DNA from 3 places in the Shewanella sp. AS16 genome. Region 2 is predicted to be linked to each of the others. Evidence: predicted binding sites of a transcription regulator. Region 2 holds the regulator's gene; each other region holds the start of a gene.
What was found. The regulator LexA, encoded in region 2, represses DNA repair genes until DNA is damaged. The targets are predictions, from matches to a motif close to TACTGTATNNNNATACAGTA.

Region 1 (5,170 bases), on a different contig from region 2:
TGGCTGGCGAGTCTGTGGATATGGCTGGAGTGGCAAGAGCCCAACAGCTGCTGGATCTCAGGCAGCAAAGCCAGCGCCTGGCGCAGACGGGCGAAGTCCCGCGGCCTGGCGGAGCGCAGTGCCAGCCTGGCCATGATGCGCTCGACATCCCCCAGCGCCTTGAGTTGTTGATGCAGCCCGGCGTATTCTCCCGAGTCGAGCAATTCCTGCACTATCTCCTGACGGGCGGTTATGGCTTGGTGATCCCGCAAGGGTTGATGGATCCAGCGCTGCAACATGCGGCTGCCCATGGGGGTGGCGGTATTGTCCAGCACTGAGGCCAGGGTATTGTCGCGGCCACCGCCGAGGTTGCTGGTCAGTTCCAGATTGCGCCGGGTCGCGGCATCCAGCACTATGGTATCGCTCTGGTTGAATCTGACTATCGAGTTGATGTGCGGCAGGGCCGTGCGCTGGGTGTCCTTGACGTATTGCATCAGGCAGCCGGCGGCCTGCAGGGATGTGCGGGCATCGGCGATACCGAAGCCATGCAGATCTTTGGTGCCGAATTGCTCCAGCAGCAGGCGCACACTGGTGTCGTAATCGAATTCCCATTCGGGACGGCGGCGCTTGCCCTTGAAGCGCTCGATAAGGCCCATCTGGCTAAAATCTTCACTGTAGAGGATCTCGACCGGGTGGGTGCGCTGCAGCTCGGCCTCCAATGCCTCACAGGTCTCCAGCTCGGCGATGACGAAGCGACCGGAAGACACGTCCAGGGTGGCATAACCGAATCCCAGTTTGCCCTGATACACGGCCGCCAGCAGATTGTCCTGCCGCTCCTGCAGCAGGGCTTCATCCGTCAGTGTGCCAGGGGTGACTATCCGTACTACCTTGCGTTCCACTGGGCCCTTGGAGGTAGCGGGATCCCCTATCTGCTCACAGATGGCGACGGACTGGCCAATCTGCACCAGTTTCGCCAGGTAACCTTCGACCGCATGATAGGGGATCCCTGCCATGGGAATGGGATCACCGCCACTCTTGCCCCTCGCCGTCAAGGAGATCCCCAGCATTTCGGAGGCGCGCTTGGCGTCGTCGTAGAAGAGTTCGTAGAAATCGCCCATGCGATAGAAGAGCAGCATGTCTGGATGCTCGGCCTTCATCGACAAATACTGGCGCATCATGGGGGTATGTTTTTCTAGCTGATCACTGGCTATGAGATTCATTAACGGCTTTTATCCCTTGTCCTTTTTCCGCAGGTTTTGGCTGACCCATGGCGGCTTTCAATTCTGCGGCCAATATTAACAATTTTTTTGAATGAGTAGCGGTTTTATCTGTGCTTCAGGGCGCAAAAGATGGGTTATTTTGGCTTTTTCCCGAGCCGGCAGCGCACAAATATCTGGGTGACAAGGAGTTAAAATAAATTTTACCCAGCACTTGATACTGTATGATTGTACAGTATACTAGTGAGCATATTGAGACAGGCAGTGTTAACTCTTTTGTCTCGCACCATACTTTTTTACACGCACGATCGCGTGGTCGGAGAGGGAACAGGAATGAAGGTAGATCCAAATAAAGAGAAAGCACTTGCCGCCGTGTTGGGCCAGATCGAGAAACAGTTCGGTAAAGGTTCCATCATGAAACTGGGTGAGGATCGTTCCATGGACGTGGAAACCATCTCTACCGGTTCTCTGTCATTGGATGTTGCCCTCGGCGCCGGCGGTTTGCCTATGGGGCGTATCGTCGAGATCTATGGTCCAGAGTCATCGGGTAAAACCACTCTGACACTGGAAGTGATCGCCGCCGCTCAGCGCGAAGGCAAGACCTGTGCCTTCATAGATGCCGAGCATGCACTGGATCCTATCTACGCCCAGAAGCTGGGTGTAGACATAGATAACCTCCTGTGTTCTCAACCAGATACGGGTGAACAGGCGCTGGAGATCTGTGATGCCCTGACCCGCAGCGGTGCCGTGGACGTGATCATCGTCGACTCGGTCGCCGCCCTGACGCCTAAAGCCGAGATCGAAGGTGAAATAGGCGATTCGCACATGGGCTTGGCGGCCCGTATGATGAGTCAGGCGATGCGTAAGTTGGCGGGCAACCTGAAACAGTCCAACACCTTGCTGATCTTCATCAACCAGATACGTATGAAGATAGGGGTGATGTTCGGCAACCCTGAAACCACCACGGGCGGTAATGCGCTCAAGTTCTATGCTTCCGTTCGTCTGGATATCCGCCGTACCGGCGCCATCAAGGAAGGCGACGAAGTGGTAGGCAACGAGACCCGCGTCAAAGTGGTGAAGAACAAGATTGCCGCGCCCTTCAAGCAGGCCGAATTCCAAATCCTCTATGGCCAGGGCATCAACCGCACAGGCGAGTTGGTCGACCTGGGTGTGGCCCACAAGCTGGTGGAAAAAGCCGGTGCCTGGTACAGCTACAAGGGCGACAAGATAGGTCAGGGCCGTGCCAACGCCGGTAAATATCTGATTGAAAACCCTGCGATTGCCGCCGAGATCGACGGTGCCTTGCGTGCCTTGTTGCTGAGCAAGGGCGGTGCGCCTGTGGCTAAGCCGGCGGCCGGCGATGAGAACGTAGATCTGGAAACAGGCGAAGTATTCTGAGCCAGTCGGCCCGACAAGTTGCGGTAGCGCTGCTGGCGCGCCGCGATTATTCCAGGCATGAAATCAAGGCCAAGTTGCTGCTCAAGGGCTTCGAGACCGTCGAGATAGAGTCAGTGCTCGACGGCTGCGAAGCCAGCGGTTTTCTCGATGACAACCGCTATGCAGATCTGTTGCTGCGCAGCCATATCACCAAGGGCCATGGCCTGGGACGCATCAAACAGGCGATGGCCCAGAAGGGCCTTTGCGCCGGAACTATTGCCGCCGCAGTGGACAGATCCTCTTGTGACTGGTTCGAGCTCGCCAAGAGCAAGGCAGTCAAGAAATACACAGATCCCCGCACCCAGGACATGAAAGAGAAAGCCAGGCGCATTCGCTTCCTCATGGGGCAAGGCTTCAGCTACGATCAGATAGCCTACGCCTTGGATTACGATCCCTACGATGAATCGTCATTCTGAGTCTCACATCTGCTGCAACCCTTAACCCCGGCTTTCAAAATCCCACTCCCGGCCCGCTATCTGCCAAACAGCACTGGTCGTACTCCCTCAGTCTGCTTATAATGCTGGGAAAAATAGGCATTCCGGCTGCATCGCAAACCCGGATGTTGTTTAATTCAGACTTACCCAATTCAGGATGATTTATGTATCAAACCACCGCAGAGCTTAGAAGCGCTTTCCTGGAGTTTTTCAGCAAGAATGGTCACCAGATAGTGGACAGCAGTTCCCTGGTGCCAGGCAATGATCCTACCTTGCTGTTCAATAACGCCGGAATGAACCAGTTTAAAGATGTCTTCCTGGGGATGGATAAACGCAGCTATACCCGAGCCACGAGCTCACAACGCTGCGTGCGCGCCGGTGGTAAGCATAACGATTTGGATAACGTGGGCTACACGGCCAGGCATCACACCTTTTTCGAGATGCTGGGTAACTTCAGCTTCGGTGATTACTTCAAGGAAGAGGCGATTCGTTACGCCTGGACTTTTCTGACCGAGACCCTGCAACTGCCCAAAGAGCGTCTGTGCGTGACTGTGTACGAGACGGACGATGAAGCCTTCGACATCTGGGCCCAGAAGATAGGTGTGCCCAAAGAAAACATCATCCGCATAGGCGACAACAAGGGCGCGGCTTATGCGTCGGATAACTTCTGGCAGATGGGTGACACAGGCCCATGTGGTCCCTGTACCGAAATTTTCTATGATCATGGCGAGCATATCTGGGGCGGCCGTCCCGGCACTCCAGAGGAAGATGGCGATCGTTTCATCGAGATCTGGAACATAGTCTTCATGCAATATAACCGTCACTCGGACGGCACCATGGAGCCCTTGCCTAAGCCTTCGGTCGATACCGGCATGGGCATAGAGCGCATCGCCGCCATCATGCAGGGGGTGCACTCCAACTATGAAATCGACATTTTCAAGGCGCTGATCGCCAAGGCGGCCGAGATCATAGGCGTCACCGACTTAGAGAATAAATCGCTGCGGGTGATCGCAGATCATATCCGCTCCTGCGCCTTCCTGGTGGCCGATGGGGTGATGCCATCCAACGAAGGCCGTGGCTATGTGCTGCGCCGCATCATTCGCCGCGCGGTGCGCCATGGCAACAAACTGGGCGCCACCGAGACCTTCTTCTACAAGTTGGTGCCTACCCTGATTGCCGTCATGGGTGATGCGGCCAAGGGCCTGGCCGAGACTCAAGCCATAGTAGAGAAGGCCCTCAAGGCCGAAGAAGAGCAGTTTGCCCGCACTCTGGAGCGCGGCCTGGGGATACTGGATAACGCCCTGAACGAACTCGAGGGTGACACTTTGGACGGCGAAACCGTCTTCAAGCTGTATGACACCTATGGCTTCCCCGTGGATTTGACCGCCGACGTCTGTCGTGAGCGTAACATCACAGTGGATGAGTTAGGTTTCGATGTTGCCATGGCCGAGCAGCGCAGCCGGGCCCAGGCGGCAGGCAACTTCGGCACAGATTATAATGCCGGCCTCAAGATAGATGCACAGACGGAATTCTGCGGCTATACCCAGTTAGCCGCCGAAGGCAAGGTGACCGCACTCTATGTCGACGGCGTGGCCGTCGACGCCATAGCCGCGGGCGACAACGCCGTGGTGGTGCTGGATTCGACGCCTTTCTATGCCGAGTCGGGTGGTCAGGTGGGTGATAAGGGCCAGTTGCTGGCCAGCGGTATCGTTTTCGATGTGACAGATACCCAGAAATACGGTCAGGCAACGGGTCATCAGGGTGTCCTGACCTCGGGCAGCCTGTCACTCGGACAAGTGCTGGAGGCGAGGGTGGAGCAGACACTGCGTCAGCGCACCCAGCTCAATCACTCTGTGACTCATTTGCTGCACGCGGCGCTGCGGCAGATATTGGGCACCCATGTGACCCAGAAAGGCTCCTTGGTCGACCCTGAACGCCTGAGATTCGATTTCTCGCACTTCGAAGCGGTCAAGCCGGAGGAGCTGCAGCGGGTCGAAGATCTGGTCAATGCCCAGATACGTCTCAATCATGAGCTGAAAACGGCTGTGATGGACATAGATCAAGCCAAAGAGAAGGGCGCCATGGCGCTGTTCGGTGAGAAGT
Region 2 (5,170 bases):
ATGAGAATTAAGATGATGAAAGGCAGTATGGTCCAGGCTATCTCGACCTTGGTGCTTTCGTGGAAGTTGGCGGCAACTGCGCCCTTGGATTTCCTGTGGTTTATCATGGCATAAATCATTACACCGAAGACGACCACGCCGATGGCACAGCAGATATACAGAATGGTCATGTGCAAGTCATACACCTTGCCACTGATTTCTGTCACCCCCTGAGTCATGTTCAGGGGCATTTCTGCCGCCGCTAGATGAGGTGCGAATACCAGCACCAAGGCACAATACAACCATTGCTTCACAAGACTTCTCCTCTGCCAATTGCGAAACGCAACTACAAAGAAGAGTCACACAGTAAGTCTCAGCTCTATGTAAACTCTTCGGTTCCCAAAAAAGCGTTGATGACTTCAAAGTGCGTTGGCGGTTTTTACTCTTGGTCTATGTATCGTTACTGCCGGTATTAACCACGCTTGCACCTACGACTGAATATATCCATCCCTTAGGCCATGACTCAATCGTCTGGCTATGCCTGGCATGGAGCCAGGTGATAACGCTTGAATGCACGTTACCTTGTCCTACATTACTTGCTGTTCAGTTATTGATCAAGCTCGCTCTGCTTTCTAATTGACTGAAAAAATTGCTGAAAAAAAAAGCCTCATGGCGTGCGATGAGGCTTTGGAGATAGGCTGGCCCAGGATGGGGTCAATGTATGGGGCCGAATAATTGGTGTTGCTGGAACGCTTCGTGATTGTCAAACAAGGCTTCTCCCTGTAAGTGAACATTTACCTCTTCGAGGACTATGCCCATGGCTCTGGCACTCTTGGCGACCAGTTGCAGGCGGCGAATATCTCTGGCGTCGAGGGACTGGGTCCAGGAGATCACTGCGCTGGAGGTGCCGCTGGTGAGGGCTCTTTCCATCGCCCACAGCACTTCCACTTCATCCTTGGCATGCACCAGCAATACCCTGTCCATGCGCACCCCGGCCTTGGCCAGCAATTGCTTGTAGCCTATGGCATTGGGTGGGCTGATCAGCACTATCCAGCGGCCCTGCTGGCTCAGTTGTGCCAGTTGGGCACTGAGCTGTTGCAGCTCGGTGCGCCCCTGGGTCCGGGTCGGCATGGTGGTGATGTCTCTATGTTGGCTGTCCTGCACATGGCTGTCGAGATCCAGCCAGAGTCCAGGGTGGCGCGGCGCATTGCCCAGCAAATGTTTCATAGCCAGTCTCCATTACGTATTACGCCGACGGCGAGACCTTCTATGGTCAGGCTCTGGCAACTGAGATCCACCTTGATGGGGGAGTAGTCATCGTTTTCCGCGTGTAAATAAACCAGATTGCCTTTCTTCTCGAAGCGTTTAACAGTCACATCGTCTTCGACCCTGGCGACTATCACCTGGCCGTTGCGGGCCTGCTGCATCTTATGCACAGCGAGCAGATCGCCCTCGAGTATGCCGATATTCTTCATGCTGTCACCCCGGACCCTGAGCAGAAAGTCGGCGGCGGGATGAAACATGGCGGGATCGACCTGGTAGTACTGTTCCACATGTTCCTGGGCCAGAATCGGCTCACCGGCGGCGACCTGGCCTATCAGCGGCAAGCCGGCTTCCTGGGCCTCTTCTTCGTGGGGCAGGCGGATACCGCGGGAAGTGCCCGGCATGATTTCGATACAGCCTTTCTTCGCCAGGGCCTTGAGATGTTCCTCGGCGGCATTGGCGCTCTTGAATCCCAGACGGGTGGCAATCTCGGCCCGGGTAGGCGGCATGCCTGTGTCGGCGATGTTGCGTTTGATCAGCTCTAGAATTTCGGCTTGGCGTGGCGTCAAGGGTCTCATGGTCATTCCTGTTTTTCTATACAGTTACTGTTAGTATATACAGTATTATTTGCAGTGCAAGTATTAACCATTTTTTATGGGCTTAGCCGACTATTAGTGAATACTGGCCAGAGTCTGGTATTCTATCTGTCCGTTTGACGTGACTCATATTGCAAAAGAAGAATGCCAAAACAAGACTCTCTGTGGTTTAAATCCTTGCGTTGGATCCAGAAACAGCTGGTGCACACTATCGTTGTGCCACAGGATCCCTTCGCCGATCTCAATCTGGACCCGGGCAGACCGCTCGTCTATGTGATGAAGACTGAATCCGTCAGCGACATAGCGGCCCTGAATGACGTCACCGCCAAGTTGGGACTGCCGAGCCCCTATGAAGAGCTGGTGCTCGCCGATGGCCGGGTTCCCAGGGTGGTATGCCTGCAGGGGGGCAAGCCCATGTTTGGCCAGCGCCGCAATCATGAGGGTTTTCTCGAGAGTTTCAGGCTCCTGTTGGCCGCCCATAAACAGGATGCGACGCTGGACATCCAGCTGGTGCCTGTGAGCCTCTACTGGGGCCGGACCCCGGGCAAGGAAGATGACAGCATGCGGGCGGCTGTGCTGGAGCGGGAAAACCCCACCTGGCTGCGCAAGTGCCTGATGATCCTCTTCCTCGGGCGCCATAACTTCGTGCAATTCTCCAGTGCCGTATCCCTGAGGTATATGACGGACGAACACGGCACTGACATGGGCATAGCCCATAAGCTGGCGCGGGTCGCCAGGGTGCACTTCAGCCGCCAGCGCAAGGTGATGACGGGGCCACAGCTGCCCAATCGCCAGGCCTTGTTTCACGCCTTGCTGAAATCCGAGTCGCTGAAGAAGGCGATTCAGGAAGAGGCGGCCAACAAGAAGATCTCCGAGACCAAGGCCCGTGAGACAGCGATAGCCTACCTGGACGAGATCGCCGCCAACTATTCGGATAGCCTGGTGCGTATCGCCGAGCGTTTCCTCACCTGGCTGTGGAATAAGCTGTACAGTGGCATCAATATCAAGGGCGCCGAGCAGGTACGCCAGCTGCACCACGACGGCCACGAGATAGTCTATGTGCCTTGCCACCGCAGCCACATGGATTACCTGTTGCTGTCCTATATCCTCTATTACCAGGGCATGGTGCCGCCGCACATAGCCGCTGGGATCAACCTCAATTTCTGGCCCGCAGGCCCCATGTTCCGCCGTGGCGGTGCCTTCTTCATCCGCCGCAGCTTCAACGGCAACAAGCTCTATACCGCAGTGTTCCGCGAATATCTGGATCAGCTGTTTGCCAAGGGCTATTCGGTGGAGTACTTCACCGAGGGGGGGCGCTCGCGTACCGGCCGCCTCTTGGCCCCCAAGACGGGCATGCTGGCGATGACGATGAACAGTGTGCTGCGCGGCATAGAGAGGCCTGTGACCCTGGTGCCTGTGTACCTGGGTTATGACCATGTGATGGAGGTCGCCACCTATCACAAGGAACTGAGCGGCAAGAAGAAGCAGAAAGAATCTGTCTGGCAGGTGTTCGGTGCCATACGCAAGCTGGGCAACTTCGGCCAGGGTTATGTCAACTTCGGCGCCCCCATCACCCTCCAGTCCTTCCTCAACGAGATGGCGCCGGATTGGCGCAGCGAGTTGGCAGAAGATCCCGAGCAGAAGCCCAGCTGGCTGACGCCGGCGGTCAATACCCTGGCCAACAGGGTGATGACCCATATCAATGGCGCGGCGGCGGCCAGTTCGGTGACCCTGACCAGCCTGGTGCTGTTGGCGTCCGAACAGAATGCCCTGGAGCGCACCCAGCTGGAACGTCAGCTGGATCTCTATCTGAACCTGTTGAAACAGGTGCCATACACCAGCTATACCTCGGTGGCCGAAGGCGATGGCAAGTCCCTGGTGCAACAGGGGCTGGAGCTGAATAAATTTACCCTGGAGACAGACTCGCTCGGTGACATCATTTCCATCGCCGAGGCCGATGCCGTCTCCATGACCTATTACCGCAACAATGTGATCCATCTGCTGATCCTGCCGTCGTTGATCGCCAGCTGCATGCTGCATTACGAGACCTGCAGCCGTCGGCAGATCCACGCCATAGTGGCGGATTTCTATCCGCTGATGAAGGCCGAGCTGTTCATGGGCATAGAAGATATCGACGCCTATGTGGAGCGGGTGCTGGATCTGTTTGTCGCCGAACAGTTGGTGACGGAAGAGGCGCATTTCAGCGTCAACGAGCCACACGCAGGTAAACTTGAACTGCTGGCCGGCACCGTCAGTGAGACATTGCAACGCTATGCCATCATCTTCAATTTCCTGGCGGCCAAACCCGATATGGAACGCTCGGAGCTCGAATCCGGGAGTCACCTGCTGGCGCAGCGCCTGGGTGCCTTGCATGGCATCACGGCCCCTGAGTTTTACGACAGGAAGCTCTATGGCACCCTGAGTGTCAAGCTCAAGGATCTGGGCTACCTCGCCGACAAGGGCAACAGGGCAGATATAGAACGTATCAGAGATCACGCCAACAGCCTGTTGCGTGCCTCGGTCAGGCAGACCATAGTCGACAGCGTCATGGCGGAACATAACTGATGGCAAATTTCATGGATGTCGCCAGGCATAAGCCCCATGGCAAGTCGCTGCTCGGCGGCGCCATGATCATCGCCGGCACCACGGTCGGCGCCGGCATGTTCTCTCTGCCCGTGGTGGGCGCCGGTATGTGGTTCGGTTACTCGATACTCATGCTGCTGGGTGTCTGGTTCTGCATGCTGATGTCGGGTCTCCTGTTGCTCGAAACCAACCTGCACTTCGAGCCGGGTGCCAGCTTCGATACCCTGACCAGGGTCACCCTGGGCCAGTTCTGGCGCATAGTGAATGGGGTGTCGATCGCCTTCGTGCTCTACATACTCACCTATGCCTATATCAGCGGTGGCAGCTCGATAGTGAACCATAGCCTGCAGGGGATAGGCATCAGCCTGCCCCAGAGCGTCGCCGGCTTGATTTTTGCGCTGCTGCTGGCATCCGTGGTGCTGATCAGCACCAGGGCGGTCGACAGGATCACCACTGTCATGCTGGGGGGGATGATCATCACCTTCTTCCTGGCGATCGGCAATCTGCTGCTCGAGATAGACACGAGCAAGTTGTTTATTCCCGACGGCCAGGCCAGTTATGCGCCCTACCTGTGGGCGGCGCTGCCCTTCGGTCTGGCGAGCTTCGGCTATCATGGCAATGTGCCCAGCCTGGTGAAGTATTATGGCAAGGAGCCGGCGACCATCATCAAGGCGCTGTGCATAGGCACCTTCATCGCCCTGATCATCTACCTCTGCTGGCTGGTGGCGACCATGGGCAATATCAGCCGG
Region 3 (5,170 bases), on a different contig from region 2:
CCAAAACCGCTGTCGGCGTGGGCGCTTTGTTGGCGTTTGGCGAAGCGGGCCCTGTTGCTGGCCTTATGTTGCTCGGCCGCCTTGAGATTGATGCCTGTGGTGAGCATGGCCCGTTTTACCGCGGTAAATCTGTCTTGGATGCGTTCGCAGCTGAGTTCCACCACATGGGGGGCCAGCCTGAGTTTGAGCTGTTTTTCCAGTTGGGCGATACTCTTGGCCAGCTGCTCGACGCAGGGTGCCAGTTGGGCCCCATGCTGGATGAAGAGTGCCTGGTTAAACCTTTCGGTATCCTGCATGATTTTGCGTTGTGCCGCCGGCAGCCGGCTGTCGTGTTGCAGTACTTCCTGCTCCAGGGCTTTCAGCTGTCGCTTGAGCATCTCGAGCAATTGCGTCGTATTCAAAACCAGGCACTCCAGATTAACTTGGCCGTGATCAGTATGACCATAAGCATGAACAGCGGCCGGATGAAAGGCAAACCGAATTTGATGGCCGTGTGGGCGCCTATGAAAGATCCTAACATCATGCAGAGCCCAAGCCAGAGGCCGATATGCAGCTGCACTTGCCCCAGGAGGCCGAAGATGATCAGCGCGCTCAGGTTGCTGGTGAAGGTCATGGCGCGGGCCAAGCCGCAGCTATGCAGCAGGGGCAGCCTATACAAACGGGCGGAGGAGACAGTCCAGAATGCCCCTATGCCTGGGCCGGCGAAGCCATCGTAGCCGCCCAAAGCCAGGCCCTGCAGCCATTGAGTCGGTTTAGCCCCGGGTTTGCTTGGCGCCAGGCTCTGGGCATTGCCCATGGCGGCGGGGTTGAGCAAGGTATAGAGGGCGATGGCTATGATGAGCAGCGGCAGGAGTTTTTCCAGCCACAGATTGTCGATCAGATACACCAGGCCGCTGCCGGCCACGGCGCCGATGAAGGTGGCGATGAAGGCGTGATACCAGAAGGCTGGGGTAAACAGCCGCTGGCGGTAATAGGTGAAGGCGGCCATGGAGGAGCCGAAACAGGCCGCCAACTTATTGGTGCCGAGCGCCAGATGGGGGGGCAGCCCCAAGGTCAAGAGCGCCGGAATGGATAACAAGCCACCGCCACCTACGACTGCGTCGATAAATCCCGCTATGAGGCCCAACCCGGCCAATAAGGCCCAATCGCCGGGCGTGAGTAATAGCTCCAAGGCGTTTCCTATTCAATTACCCGTCGAAAGGGCGGCAATGCATCGAGCAAGGATTTGCCGTAGCGTTTGGAGACCAGGCGCCGGTCCAGTATGGTAACCCGGCCATAGTCCTGTTCCTTACGTAATAATCTACCACAACTCTGTATCAGCTTGCGCGAGGCATCGGGAATGGTCAATTGCAGGAAGGGATTACCGCCCTTTACCTTGATGTATTCGGCATGGGCCTGCTCGACCGGCGAGGTGGGCACGGCAAAGGGCAACTTGGTGACGATCAGGTTGGTCAAATAATCGCCTGGCAAGTCCAGACCTTCGGAGAAGCTGCCGGTACCGAAGATGATACTGGGCTCACCCTTGTCGCAGCGGGCCTTATGGGTCTCGAGCAACTGCTGCCGCGGGGCATTGCCCTGTATCAGCAACTCCGTGGTTATCTTGCCATCGAGCAAGTCGACGACCTTCTCCATTTGCCAATAGGAAGCGAACAGCACCAGGGTCGCCATCTCGCCGTCGACCAGCGTTAAAATTTGTTCGGCAAGCTCCGGGGTATAGGCGTCTTCCGTCGGCTCGGTGCGCATCCTGGGCAGATAGAGGGTGGCATTATTCTCGTAATCGAATGGCGACTGCAGCGCCAGATAGCGGCTGCCATCCTTGACCGACAGTCCCACCTGGTGGGTGAAATGATCGAAACTGTTCAGCGCCCTCAGGGTGGCGCTGCATAACACCACGCCGGCGGCCTTCTGCCACAGCATGGACTCGAGCATGAAGCCGACTTCGATGGGCGAGGCGCTGAACAGGTAATCTATCTGCTTACCGCTGAGCAACTCTACCCAGCGCGCCATGGGGGCGCCTTTATGCTTGTCTTCCTTGGCCATCATCTTCCACAGCTTATGCAGATTTTCCAGCCGTTGCAGCATGAAGCCGGTTTCCGATAGCAGGGCTTCGGCCTGATGTTTGGGGATCTCGCCGTCCTTGATGGCTTCGCTCAGCAGGGTCGACATCTTGTTGAATTGTTTCAGCGCCGAGCCCGAGGCGGTGGCCAGGTTCTCGGCTTGGATCAACAGGGCAGGTGGCAGCTTGCCATGCTCGAAGCGCAAGCGATTTTCCGGATTGTCGAACAACTTGGTCTGGGTATCGCAATAGTGCGCCACTTGGTTGAGCAGGCCGATGAGATCCTGCAAGTGATCCTGCATCGCCTGTGCCGGCGCTATTATGTTATTGCTCTTGATTTGATTCTGTAATTTAGTCGTTAGCTTAGCGATTTTTTCCAGCCAGTCGCAGGCGCCCCTGAGTGTCGCCTGTGCGCTGGAGAAGTCGCGGGCGACTATGGGAAGGTGGTGCGCTTCGTCTATGACGTAGAACATCTCCTCGGGATCCGGCAGTATCACGCCGCCACCCAGCTCAAGATCGGCAAACAGCAGGCTGTGGTTGGCGATCAACACATCCCAGGTATCCACGTCCTCACGGGCCTTATGAAAAGGGCAATTTCTGTGACTGGCAACCTGGCGATGACAGCTGTGCTTGTCGCAGGCGATCTGCTGCCATAAATGGTCCGGAAGCGGTGTTGTCAGGGTGTCGAGCTCGCCGTTCCACCGGCCTTCATGGTAGTCCTTATGCAAGCTGTGCAACATGGCAACCTGGCTCTGATCCGGTTTGGTCTGCCACATGGCCATCTGGGTGCCGTTGTCCGCCCCTATCAGCAGTTCCAGCTTGGCGAGGCAGACATACCGCTGGCGGCCCTTGACCAGACCGAAACGAAAATTCAGCCCAGATTGCTGCAGGAAGAAGGGTAGGTCCTTATGCAACAACTGCTCCTGCAGTGCGACCGTCGCTGTGGCGATACAGACCTTCTTCTTGCTCGTCAGGGCGAGCGGGATACTGCCAAGAATGTAGGACAAGGACTTGCCTATGCCTGTGCCTGCCTCGACGACGATAATGCGTCTATGCTTGTCATATTCACCGGCAAGTGTCTTAGATATTTCAGCCACCATATAGTTTTGCTCGCGCCTGGAGCGAAAATTAGGCAGGGCTGCGGCTATGTCTTTATAGATGCCGCGGATCTGAGTTTTTACTTTGTCCGGTAACATGGGTCGGCCAGTGAATAATTAATGCTGTACATAATAACAGTGTTCTCTTAGCCTAAGAACCTTTTCCGGCCTAGATTTGCATTTTTATTGGAACCCGTCGCCATGAGTACAGCCACAAGCGCACCAACCCGCCTGAAGGGGCGGGTGCTGACGCGCCATGCCATTCATCGCCATGGCGCGCTGGTGTTGCAATATTTCCTCGCAACCGAGTCCGGCCCCGTGCTGGTGGAAGTGGAGCGGGTCGAGCACCTGAGCTTCTGTCACCAGACGGACGCCGCCAGGCTGCTGGCCGGGATTGGACGCTCGGACGTCAGGAGCCAACCTCTGGCCCTGAAGAGCTTCGCACACCAGAGCGTCAGCGGGTTATACGCCAGGACAGCCCAGGCACACAGGCAAGTCATCAGGGTTGCCAAGGACGCGGATGTGCCCCTGTTCGAGGCAGATATCAAGGCCGAGAACCGCTTCCTCATAGAGCGCTTCATCGCCCTGGACGCCGAATTTCAGGGGGTGATGGCGCCCGCTCAAACGGCGCAGCAGCACGAGGCCGAGTCTTCAGCCGGGCTGCGCGCCTGTCTTGGGGCCGAAATACCCCTGTTCAAGGCACAAAGAGCCAGGCGCACCGAGCTGAGCCAAGGGCTCAAGCTTATCTCACTGGATTTTGAATGCAGTGCCGAGGGCGAACTCTATTCGGTCGGCCTCTATGGCAAGGACTATCAGAAAGTCATCATGGTCGGCGCCGAGCAGGCGCATAGCGCAGCTTATCTCGAATGGGTGGCCGATGAAGCGGCCTTGATCCTGCGCCTCATTCACTGGTTTGCCGACTATGATCCCGATGTGATCATCGGCTGGGCCGTGGTGACTTTCGACTTGGCATTGTTATCGCGCCGCGCCGGTTTGCATGGCATTGAGCTGACGCTCGGCAGAGCCGCTACGCCACTCGGCTGGAAGGTCGAGGGCAAGTATCGCCCCGAAACCCTGTCTCTGCCCGGGCGTGTGGTGCTCGATGGCATAGATTGGCTCAAGGCCGCCTTCTACCGTTTCGACAGCTTCTCCCTGGAAAACGTCGCCCAGGCATTGCTGGGGGAGGGGAAGGCCATTCACGATGTCGATAATAGGCTGGAGGAAATAGCGCTGCTTTTTCGCCAGGATAAACCTGCGCTGGCGCACTATAACCTGAACGACAGCCGCCTGGTGTGGGAGATATTCGCCAAGACCCAGCTGCTGGACTTCGCCATTGAGAGGGCCAGGCTCACAGGGCTGGAGTTTGGCCGGGTCGGTGCCTCTGTGGCCGCCTTCAACAACTTGTACCTGCCGTACCTGCACCGTGCCGGCTTTGTGGCGCCGGCGCTGGCGGCCAGTGACGGCCTGGAAAGCCCCGGCGGTTATGTGATGGACTCCATTCCCGGCCTCTACCGGCACATCTTGGTGCTGGATTTCAAGAGCCTGTATCCATCCATCATCCGAACCTTCCTCATAGATCCTAAGGGATTGATCGAAGGGGAGGCCTTGGCCGATGAGCTGTGTGTTGCCGGCTTTCTCGGCGCCCGCTTCAGTCGCAACGCCCCCATATTGCCTAAGTTGATCGGCACCCTGGCGGCGCAGCGGGAAAAGGCCAAGGCAGACAAGAATGCGCCGCTGTCACAGGCGATAAAAATCATCATGAATTCCCTCTACGGTGTGCTTGGGTCCAGGGGATGCGTGTTCCATGATGCCCGCTTGGCCAGCTCCATTACCCTCAGGGGCCATGAAATCATGAAACAAACCCGGGCCTGGATCGAAGCCATGGGTTACAGAGTCATCTACGGGGACACAGATTCCACCTTCGTCTGGTTGGGAGAAGCGCCCCAGGTGACTGATATAGATGCCTTGGGGCGGGAGTTGGCAGATAAGATCACTCAGCTTTGGCAGCAACGTCTCA

Region 1: the regulator LexA is predicted to act here: its motif matches at 1,415-1,434, upstream of recA (recombinase RecA).
Region 3: the regulator LexA is predicted to act here: its motif matches at 3,275-3,294, upstream of dinG (ATP-dependent DNA helicase DinG).

What each region holds. Positions count from the first base shown of each region.
Region 1 covers NZ_JAKCLK010000003.1:353,272-358,441, forward strand. The annotation lists gene mutS (DNA mismatch repair protein MutS) at 1-1,199, opposite strand, end outside; gene recA (recombinase RecA) at 1,530-2,594, shown strand; gene LZP73_RS10110 (regulatory protein RecX) at 2,591-3,049, shown strand; gene alaS (alanine--tRNA ligase) at 3,232-5,170, shown strand, end outside.
Region 2 covers NZ_JAKCLK010000002.1:657,811-662,980, reverse strand. The annotation lists partial or broken gene coxB (cytochrome c oxidase subunit II) at 1-293, opposite strand, end outside; gene LZP73_RS07675 (cell division inhibitor SulA) at 694-1,206, opposite strand; gene lexA (transcriptional repressor LexA) at 1,203-1,820, opposite strand; gene plsB (glycerol-3-phosphate 1-O-acyltransferase PlsB) at 1,983-4,403, shown strand; gene mtr (tryptophan permease) at 4,403-5,170, shown strand, end outside.
Region 3 covers NZ_JAKCLK010000001.1:417,580-422,749, reverse strand. The annotation lists gene LZP73_RS01920 (primosomal replication protein) at 1-401, opposite strand, end outside; gene LZP73_RS01915 (sulfite exporter TauE/SafE family protein) at 398-1,171, opposite strand; gene dinG (ATP-dependent DNA helicase DinG) at 1,180-3,252, opposite strand; gene LZP73_RS01905 (DNA polymerase II) at 3,355-5,170, shown strand, end outside.